Regions from separate parts of the Rhizobium sp. USDA 4016 genome, predicted to be linked through region 1. Evidence: predicted binding sites of a transcription regulator. Region 1 holds the regulator's gene; each other region holds the start of a gene.
The links. The regulator PhoB, encoded in region 1, activates phosphate uptake and scavenging genes when phosphate is short. The targets are predictions, from matches to a motif close to TGTCATNNANCTGTCAT.

Region 1 (3,277 bases):
TGCTCATTGGTATGAACGCCTTCATCACAAGCCCGCCGGATGGTATCTTCGCGGCGTCGACGGCCCTTCCCAGCCAGATCTACATCTGGGCGGACAGCCCGGAGCGCGGCTTCGTATCGAGGACCTCCGCCGCAATTCTCGTGCTGTTGGGCTTCCTCATATTGATGAATGCAATCGCCATCTTCCTCAGGCAGCGTTTTGAACGCCGCTGGTAACGGAGTAAGGATTATGAACATGTTGACTGAAACAGCAGTTGAGAAGGCTCTGGAGCAGAAACTGAATACGAGCGCCTATAAGATGGTCGGCAAGACGGTGTCTGTCTACTACGGCGAGAAGCGTGCGCTTTTCGACGTGAACCTGAACGTCCGCGAAAACACTGTTACCGCCCTCATCGGCCCATCGGGCTGCGGCAAGTCCACGTTCCTGCGTTGCTTGAACCGCATGAACGACACGATCGACAATTGCCGCGTCACGGGCGAAATCAAGCTGGACGACGCGGATATCTACGATCCGGACATCGACGTCGTGGAACTCCGCGCCCGCGTCGGCATGGTCTTCCAGAAGCCGAACCCGTTCCCGAAGTCTATCTACGAGAACGTTTCTTACGGACCGCGCATCCATGGAATTGCGAGGTCGAAGGCCGACCTTGATCAGATCGTCGAAAGCAGCCTCCATAAGGCCGGCCTCTGGAACGAAGTCAAGGACCGCCTGCAGGAATCCGGCACCGGTCTGTCGGGCGGCCAGCAGCAGCGCTTGTGCATCGCGCGCGCCGTTGCCGTCAGCCCGGAAGTCATCCTGATGGACGAACCGTGCTCGGCGCTCGATCCGATCGCGACCGCCAAGGTCGAGGAGTTGATCCACGAGCTTCGCGAGAACTACAGTATTGTCATCGTGACGCACTCGATGCAGCAGGCAGCCCGCGTTTCGCAGCGCACCGCCATGTTCCACCTCGGCAATCTCGTCGAGGAGAATGACACCGACAAGATGTTCACCAATCCGGACGACCCGCGCACCCAGGATTACATCATGGGCCGCTTCGGCTGAGCTGCGGCGTTCAGGCTATTCAAGGACAATCCCAATGGCATCGACCCATATCTTTTCTGCCTATGACGAGGATCTGAAGTATTTGTCCCGCCGCATCTCGGAAATGGGCGGGCTTGCCGAGCAGATGGTGTCGGACGCCGTCCGCGCGCTAGTTAACGGTGACGCTGGCTTGGCCCAGAAGGTCATCTCCGACGATGTCGTCATGGATCACGCCGAGCGCGAGATCGGCGACAAGGCGATCGTCACGATTGCCCGCCGCCAGCCGGTGGCCTCGGACCTTCGCGAGATCATGGGCTCGATCCGCATCGCGGCCGATCTCGAGCGCGTCGGCGATCTCGGCAAGAACACCGCCAAGCGTGTCATCGCCGTGCAGAGCACCGGCGTTCCGCGCAAGCTCGCCCGCGGTCTCGAGCATCTTTCCGAACTGGCGCTGGTCCAGCTCAAGGAAGTACTCGACGTCTATGCCTCGCGTTCAGCCGACAAGGCGAAGTCGATCCGCGAGCGCGACGAGGAAATCGACGCGATGTACACCTCGCTGTTCCGCGAGCTGTTGACCTACATGATGGAAGATCCGCGCAACATCACCAGCTGCACGCATCTTCTCTTCTGTGCGAAGAACATCGAGCGCATCGGCGATCACGCCACTAACATTGCCGAAACGATCTATTACATGGCGACCGGCGCACAGCCGGAAGGCGAACGTCCGAAGGACGATACTGCCAACACCGTCGGCGCGGTCACGGAATGACAATTCCGAACCGGCCCTCAGGAGACAGAACCGAATGATCCCGAGAGTTGCAGTCGTTGAAGACGAAGAGGCACTGAGCGTGCTTCTTCGCTATAACCTTGAGGCCGAAGGTTTCGAGGTCGACACCATTCTGCGCGGCGACGAGGCCGAAATCAGGCTTCAGGAGCGCACGCCGGATATTCTGATCCTCGATTGGATGCTGCCGGGCGTGTCGGGCATAGAGCTTTGCCGCCGCCTGCGCATGCGCCCGGAAACGGAGCGTCTGCCGATCATCATGCTGACGGCGCGCGGCGAGGAAAGCGAGCGTGTGCGCGGCCTTTCCACCGGCGCCGACGACTACGTGGTCAAGCCGTTCTCCACGCCCGAACTCGTTGCCCGCGTCAAGGCGATGCTGCGCCGCGCCAAGCCCGAGGTGCTCTCCACGGTGCTGAAATGCGGCGATATCGAACTCGACCGCGAAACGCATCGTGTTCACCGCAAGAGCCGCGAAGTCCGTCTCGGCCCGACCGAATTCCGTCTACTGGAATTCCTGATGTCGTCGCCCGGCCGCGTCTTCTCGCGTTCGCAGCTTCTGGACGGTGTCTGGGGCCACGACATTTATGTCGACGAGCGCACCGTGGACGTTCATGTCGGTCGACTGCGCAAGGCGCTGAACTTCTCCAACATGCAGGACGTCATCCGCACCGTCCGCGGCGCAGGATATTCGATGGAAGCATAGCAGGGAGGCTGGAGAAGATGTCGGTGCGGGTACTTGTTGTTGAGCAGGACGAAGATCTGCTCGCGACACTGAAGCATGCTCTGGAGACAGAAGGGTATTCGGTGAACTGTCTTCACCCGCATGCGTCGCTGGTCGAGCTCGTTGCGTTGCGGCTGCCTGATGCGGTGATATTCGGTGCGCCGGCTCCTGGCTCGATGGCAATCTCGACATGCCGCCAGTTCCGGACAACTGGAGCGACCGCCCGCCTTCCGATCGTGGTGCTGCTGGACTCGGCCCTCGAGCAGGACCGGTTGGCCGTTCTCTCCGCCGGAGCCGACGACTGCCTCATAAAGGCAGTCTCCCCCGTGGAACTCCTCATCCGCTTGCGGAACCTCCTGCGGCGTCTCAATCCAGCGCTGCTGGAGAGCACACTGAAGGTCGGGGATCTGACGCTCGATAAGAACGCCCGCCGGGTTCACAGGCAGAAGAAGGAAGTCAAGCTCGGCCCCACCGAGTTCAGGCTGCTCGAGTTTCTGATGAAGTCCCCCGGCCGCGTCCACTCCCGATCGGAATTGAGGGCATCGCTGTGGGGTAACGATGCCAGTGTCGATGAGCGCGCTGTCGACGTACACATCGGGCGTCTCCGGAAGGGCATCAGTTTCGGCAAGGCCGATAAGGTGATCCGGACGGTGCGTGGCGCCGGCTACGCACTCGGCGACTTCTGATCCGGATCAGGTTCCTATCCTATCCCCGTCGCTGTGCGCACAGATTGAGACGCGCGATACAGC
Region 2 (3,277 bases), on a different contig from region 1:
GCTGAACCCAATCGACACGTCCCTGCTTCTCGAAATCATGAATTTCCCGGACGAACGTGCGGATTGGCGGCTCGTAGAACGCAAGGAGCGCATTGCGGCCGTAACGGAATGATGGCAAACGATCTTCAGCATACTGCTTGTCGCGACACCTTACCGCTTTTTTGGCACGCCAGAGCCCTCTCGTATTGATGAGTCTGCCTGAACGGCGGATGAGGCAATCCAATCTACCTGAAAGCCGACAAACGACGGGCCGGTACTGGAATTGCGATGTCTCGGATTGTTCTCGTTCGTCATCTGCCAAGCCGTTTCGCCTAATGCTAAGCGCTGGGCTGAAGCAGTTTGTGGAGTTGCCTCGGGGATGGGGCGCTTTCTCTGAGCTTGGCTTTTCGAGTGGGAACCGCATGCGCTAATGATGTCCGTGGCGCATTGGACGAGTGCACGCGTCCGGCGTTCGTCCGGCACAGCCCTCGGTTCTGCTGCGGCCTCTATTCAAACAAAGCGGAGCTCCAGTAGAAGAGAGCCGAGATGAGGGCCGCGGCCGGAAGCGTGATAACCCAGGCAATGACGATGTTTCCGGCCAGCCCCCAGCGCACCGCCGAAACCCGTCTTGCCGCACCGACACCGATGATCGCGCCGGTGATCGTATGCGTGGTCGAGACGGGAATACCGAGCCATGTGGCGCCGAAAAGCGTCAGCGCGCCACCCGTTTCGGCGCAAAATCCCTGCATCGGATTGAGGCGAGTAATCTTGGAGCCCATCGTATGGACGATGCGCCAGCCGCCGAAAAGCGTTCCGAGCGCCATTGCCGCCTGGCAGGAGAGCACCACCCAAAACGGCACATGAAAACTTTGGCCGAGATAACCCTGCGAATAAAGCAGGACTGCAATGATGCCCATCGTCTTCTGCGCATCATTGCCTCCGTGGCCAAGCGAATAGAGCGAGGCCGAGACAAATTGCATGACGCGAAAAGTACGATCGACGGCAAAGGGCGTCTGACGTACAAAAATCCACGAGACGACCAGGACCAGAACAAGCGCGAGGAAAAAGCCAATCATAGGCGACATGACGATGGCCCCCGCAGTCTTGAGCAGACCGCTCCAGACGATCGAGCTTAAGCCTGTCTTGGCAAGTCCCGCGCCAACCAGCCCGCCGACCAGGGCGTGAGAGGAGCTGGAGGGAATGCCGAGCATCCATGTGACAATGTTCCAGATGATCGCGCCCATCAGCGCCGCAAAGATCACCTGCGGCGTGACAATGTCCGGATTGATGATGCCGGTTCCAAGGGTCTCTGCGACATGCAGCCCGAAAAAAAGGAATGCTATGAAATTGAAGAAAGCTGCCCAAAAGACAGCATAGTGCGGTCGCAGCACGCGGGTCGAAACGATGGTTGCGATCGAATTGGCGGCATCGTGCAGGCCGTTCAGAAAATCAAAGAACAGCGCGATCCCGATGAGGCCCACAAGCAGGGGGAAGGCAAGTGTAACCTCCATCAGACGTTCTCGATCACGATACCGCTGATCTCGTTGGCGACGTCCTCGAAGCGATCGACGACCTTCTCCAGCTCACCATAGATCTCGCTGCCAATGATATAAGCCATTGGATTCGAAGCGCCGTAGCGGCTGAAGAGATCCTTGAGACCCCGGTCATGCAGATCATCCGAATGACCTTCAACCCGAGTGACCTCCTCGGCGATGGCGATAAGCCGAGGCGCATTGGATCCTATTCGATCCAGTAGCGGAATAGCTTCCGCTATCAGATGCGCCGCCTGGACGATTGCCGCACCCATCTCCTGCATGCCCGGATCGAACGAAGTCTGCTGAAACAGACGGATGGTCTTGACCGTCTGTTGCATCATGTCGATCGCGTCATCCATCGATTGGATGAGATCCTTGATGTCGCCGCGATCGAAGGGGGTGATGAAGCTTCTCCTGATGGCAAGCAGCACCTCTCGCGTTATTTCATCAGCTTCATTCTCAAGACGAACGATCGTCTCGCAATGGCGCTCGATCTCGCTGCCAGCTAACAACTGGTTCAAGGCTTCGGCAGCTCCGACAACGGTGCGCGAATGTTGAGCGAAGAGATCAAAGAAACGATCTTCACGCGGCATGAGTCTACGAAACCAGCTGATCATCGACATCCCATTTGATTGTCACAAATCTGTCATAATGGAGCGATGCCGCGGTGAAAAGCACCCGGCAGCCTTGTTTCGCCGATAGTCGCAAACGGGTTACACATCAGTTTCATTGCGTTGGCGTAAGCCTGCGCAAGTACCTCGACGATGGATCATCGAAATCGACCAATGCGGCGCAGGGACGATCCGCCCATCCCTCAGCGATTTCGTTCGCCGCCGTTCTGACCGACATTTACATCGAAATTTTCGACAGTTTGCCCACTTCGAGACACTCGTACCTCTGAAAATCCGCAGTCCATTCGCGATACCCATCCATGATCGACCCTGCGAGCAGCGTATCAGAGGGCAACCAACTTCAGGCGTCGCTGCTCAGATCGCGATTTTGTTTCTCAACATGCTGAGGGATTGACGGTTCGTTTCTCATCGAGGCCGACAGTTGGATCTTCGACATCACGGACGTGGTCGGCGGAGGTGCTGGGGGATTGCTGCGGATATGTTCTAGCGCGTCGGGAATTTCCGCCCTCTCGACGCCAATTAAGGTCTCCATTGCTTGGCGGGCGGCATTGGGATTGCGCAATTCGAATTGCGTCGAGGACGTCACAATGCTTCTGAATTGCTTGCTCATGCGAATGGCTCGCTCGATTGGTATGGCGAAAACTTTGCAGAGCAGCGCCGCGCGGATCGCAGTCGGGAATTGCCTGAGCATTGTCGTCGAGGAAAGCAGCGCGGCGGCAGACAGCCCGGTGAAGCCGTAAGACTTTAACGATCTGAATGGGCAGTGTGATGCCGCAAACCGGATTTTTGCCTTTGCCTTGCATTCAGAAGCGTCTATTTATGTCGCCGCAAGTTCCGATTTGCCGCACCAGGGTGCGGCAGGATTAAATGATCAAAGGAAGACGCTATGGCGACGGGTACCGTGAAGTGGTTCAATGCAACAAAAGGGTTTGGCTTCATCCAGCCCGATGACGGCAGCGGCGATGTCTTCGTTCACATTTCCGCGGTGGAGCGGGCCGGCCTGCGTGGCCTCAACGACGGCCAGAAGATTACCTATGAGCTGGTCAAGGATCGCAAGTCCGGCAAGATGTCGGCGGACAACCTGCAGGCCTGACGCCGATTGATCCGACAGTACGAAGGCCGGGTTCGCCC
Region 3 (3,277 bases), 240 kb from region 1:
ATCAACGTAAAAAATCGGTTAGTTTCAAGTGATTTGTGAAGGCCGGGCGATGATTGCTGCCCGCCAGGCATAGCCGCGGCCGATCGTCTCGAACGACAATGTTGCGTTGTTTTCATGGGCTTGCGCTTCCAGCACCTCGCGCAGATCGGCGCGAGGCGTGACGTGAAATTTTGCAAGCCATGACTTCAGCACCGCCCTGAACCAGGCCGGCAGGCCCTCCTGCTGGCCGAAATCAACGATGTGCAGCTGCCCGCCGGGGTTCAATGCGGCGATTGCGGCATCGACGGCGCGTTCCCAATTGGGAATCATCGAGAGCGCATAGGAAATGAGGACCCGGTCGAAGCCGCCGACACCGAAGTCCCGTGGGGTGAAGGCGGTCGCGTCGGCAACGCGAAAATCGGCAACCGCGGCCTTCGTGGCGAATGTCTTACGCGCCGAAATCAGCATTTCCTGCGAAATGTCGAGGCCATAGAGCCTCGCGCCGGAAAACAGCCGGTGTGCGAGCACCAGGTTGCGGCCGGTGCCGCAGCCGACTTCGAGCAGCGTGCCGCCTTCCGGGACGTCCAGATTGCGGATCGTACGGTCGCGGCCGAGCAGGTAGTATTTGCGCGTCAGATCGTAGATATGGCGCTGGTAGCGATACATGCCGTCCATAAGATTGGCATGCTTTTCGGTTTTCTCGTCCACGATGGTGCGGATTTCGGTCACGCCTTTTTTCCGTAAATGTGGAAGCCGCCGTAGATGGCCGAACGGTCGAGTGCGGTCATATCTCGGGACTTCTCCTCGAAATATTCCCATTGTTCGCGGATCGCCGGGGAAAGACGGCCCTCGATGACGCTTTTTTCGGCCGCCGTGCGGAAGATGACGCGGGCGCCGGGGCGGGCGGTGCGGGTAATCTCCGCCCAGAGCTCGTTCAGCTGCTGGTCCGTCATCCAGTCCTGCGCGTCGAGCAGGATATAACGGTCGCGAGAGGCGGCGGGTTCCTTGGCGAGAAGCTCGGTGAAGCTTGCGTGATGGACGTTGACGCGATCGACATTGGCGCGGATCACCTCGTAGTGCTCCCGCTTCAGATAGGTCGGCAGCGGGCCTTCGTCATCGGAGGCATACCGGCGACCAAATGCCTGCCAGGCGAAATAGTTTTCGCTCATCGGAAAATGGCAGGCGAGCTTTTCGAGGCGATGCTTCAGCACCGGTGCGATCGACTGATCGGCGGCGAGGCTGGCAAGCTCGTCATATTGCTGCGGCGGAATGCCAAGACCGAAAAGCGAGCTCTTGCGCCCTGTAATCCAGCGCACCACCGGCTTTTCGAAGAGGGGCGCAACCTGCTCGTCGAAGAACTGGCGCTGTTCGCGGATAGAGCGGGTCTTGGTCATCTCTTTGAGATCGACGCCGTGCAGGCGGGCGAGCAGATGGGCCGCGCCGATGAAGCGGCCGAGCAGGCCGGTCTCATAGAAATTGCGGTTGAAGACGGTGACGCGGCGGCGGCCGAACTTGCGGCCGTTCCAATAGGCGCGTGTCGTCTCATCGAGCTTGGACGACAGGAAGTGGTCGAAGGCCTGGCTGTTCGAGCGCTCGTTGGGCATGGCGAGGAAGCGTACCAGGTCGGTATGGCCGGGAAGATGCTTGAAGGCAGCAAGCTTCAGGCGGTTGAGCGCGATATGGTGCGGGTTGAGGTCGACCACATCGATGGAGGCCGGCGCCTTGGAGAGATAGGCGAGCATGTTGCAGCCGCCCGAGCCGATCGTGACGATGCGGTGATGCGGCTGCAGTTCCATTGCCTGCATGTCGAGATCCGGATCCTCCCAGATCTGCGGATAGACGAGGCCGGAAAAGAGCAGGCCGAAAAGCCGTTCCGAAAAGCCGTCCTTGGAAAATGCCTTGTGGCGGAGAAGAGCGTCCTTGAGTTTCCGGTTCTTGCGGAAGCCGGTATCCGGTGCAAATTCCGTCATATGAGTCTGTCACCCTTTTTGCGTTCAGGGCGTGTAGCGCGTCCCTGCTACAGTTTGATGACGCAGACTGTGGGTATCGATTTCCACAGGAATTGCCTGGCAGGAAACGGCACTCGCGTTCTTGTGCTCTTTTTTGTGAAGAGATTTCCTGCTTTTCTCCATTCGTGGAGGCTATGACATGCGATTTGTTCTGCGTATCGTGAAGGCACTCGCCACTGCTTCCGTTGTCATCGTCATCGGAGGCGGGACCTGGCTATACGTCAATCCGCCGGAGCTGTTGCGCGTGGGTGACGGATATGCGGCGAAGATCGTCTGCTCGAATGTCTTTTTGGCAGGACGCGACCCGCAAGCGGTGCTCTACGGCGACGTACAGGCGCCGGGCAATCCGCTGCTGCGATTGGTGAGGGTTTCGGTCGATCGGGATCAGGGGCATGTGACGGCGCGCATCCTGGGGCTCTTCGCACCCGGATATGCGCTCTATCGGGGGGCGTTCGGCTGCACGAGCGTGCCTGACGGCAATTTCAAGGCTGCTGCCGAGGCGGCACCTTCGGATACGCCGCCGCAGATGGTTCCGGAGAACGCGGCACTATGGCCGGAAGGCGAGAGCGTTGCTGAAGCTAACGACGGAGCGCTTGCGTCGCTGCTGGCAAACGACGTGCTGGCCGGTCCGCAAATGCGCGCGATGGTCGTCGTTCACAACGACCGGATCGTGGCGGAGCGCTACGGCGAAGGCTTTAATGCGAGGACGCCTCTGCTTGGCTGGTCGATGACCAAGACAGTCAATGCGGCGCTCGTCGGGCGCGCCATGCTCGATGGAAAGTTGGATTTCAACGCGACCAACCTTTTGCCGCAGTGGAAGGATGACGAACGGTCGCAGATCAGGCTCCGGGATCTGCTGGGCATGGAAAGCGGCCTGGCTTTCAACGAGGAGTACGGCGATGTCACGGATGTGACGCGCATGCTCTATCTCGACCCCGATATGGTTTCGTTGCCCGCCGATGCGCCGTTCGAAGCAAAGCCCGGCGAACGCTTCCGTTATTCGAGCGGCACGGCGGTCCTATTGTCGCGAATCTGGATGGATGGGGTAGGCGACCAGAAAGGGGCCTTCTCTTATCCGAGGGAGGCACTTTTCAAGCCGCTCGGCATGTCGAGCGCGGTGCTGGAGGTCGATGCCCGTGGCACCTTTGCAGGCAGTTCCTATCTCTACGCGACGGCGCGCGATTGGGCGCGTTTCGGGCAATTCCTGCTTCAGGACGGCGTCTGGAACGGTCAGCGGCTGTTGCCGGAGGGGTTTGCCAGGGCGATGCGAACGCCGACGCAATCGTCGG

Region 2: a site for PhoB is predicted at 2,148-2,164, ahead of ACZ9DP_RS01745 (DUF47 domain-containing protein). Genes of this name have one in related genera too.
Region 3: a site for PhoB is predicted at 1,996-2,012, ahead of ACZ9DP_RS21635 (BtaA family protein). Genes of this name have one in related genera too.

Annotation. Positions count from the first base shown of each region.
Region 1 is NZ_JBWCCY010000004.1:1,564,440-1,567,716, forward strand. It holds gene pstA (phosphate ABC transporter permease PstA) at 1-215, shown strand, start outside; gene pstB (phosphate ABC transporter ATP-binding protein PstB) at 229-1,044, shown strand; gene phoU (phosphate signaling complex protein PhoU) at 1,079-1,792, shown strand; gene phoB (phosphate regulon transcriptional regulator PhoB) at 1,827-2,510, shown strand; gene ACZ9DP_RS22850 (winged helix-turn-helix domain-containing protein) at 2,528-3,214, shown strand.
Region 2 is NZ_JBWCCY010000002.1:178,501-181,777, reverse strand. It holds gene ACZ9DP_RS01755 (hypothetical protein) at 1-112, shown strand, start outside; gene ACZ9DP_RS01750 (inorganic phosphate transporter) at 486-1,490, opposite strand; gene ACZ9DP_RS01745 (DUF47 domain-containing protein) at 1,490-2,131, opposite strand; gene ACZ9DP_RS01740 (hypothetical protein) at 2,487-2,756, opposite strand; gene ACZ9DP_RS01735 (cold-shock protein) at 3,033-3,239, shown strand.
Region 3 is NZ_JBWCCY010000004.1:1,324,372-1,327,648, forward strand. It holds gene ACZ9DP_RS21630 (class I SAM-dependent methyltransferase) at 25-654, opposite strand; gene ACZ9DP_RS21635 (BtaA family protein) at 705-1,949, opposite strand; gene ACZ9DP_RS21640 (serine hydrolase domain-containing protein) at 2,128-3,277, shown strand, end outside.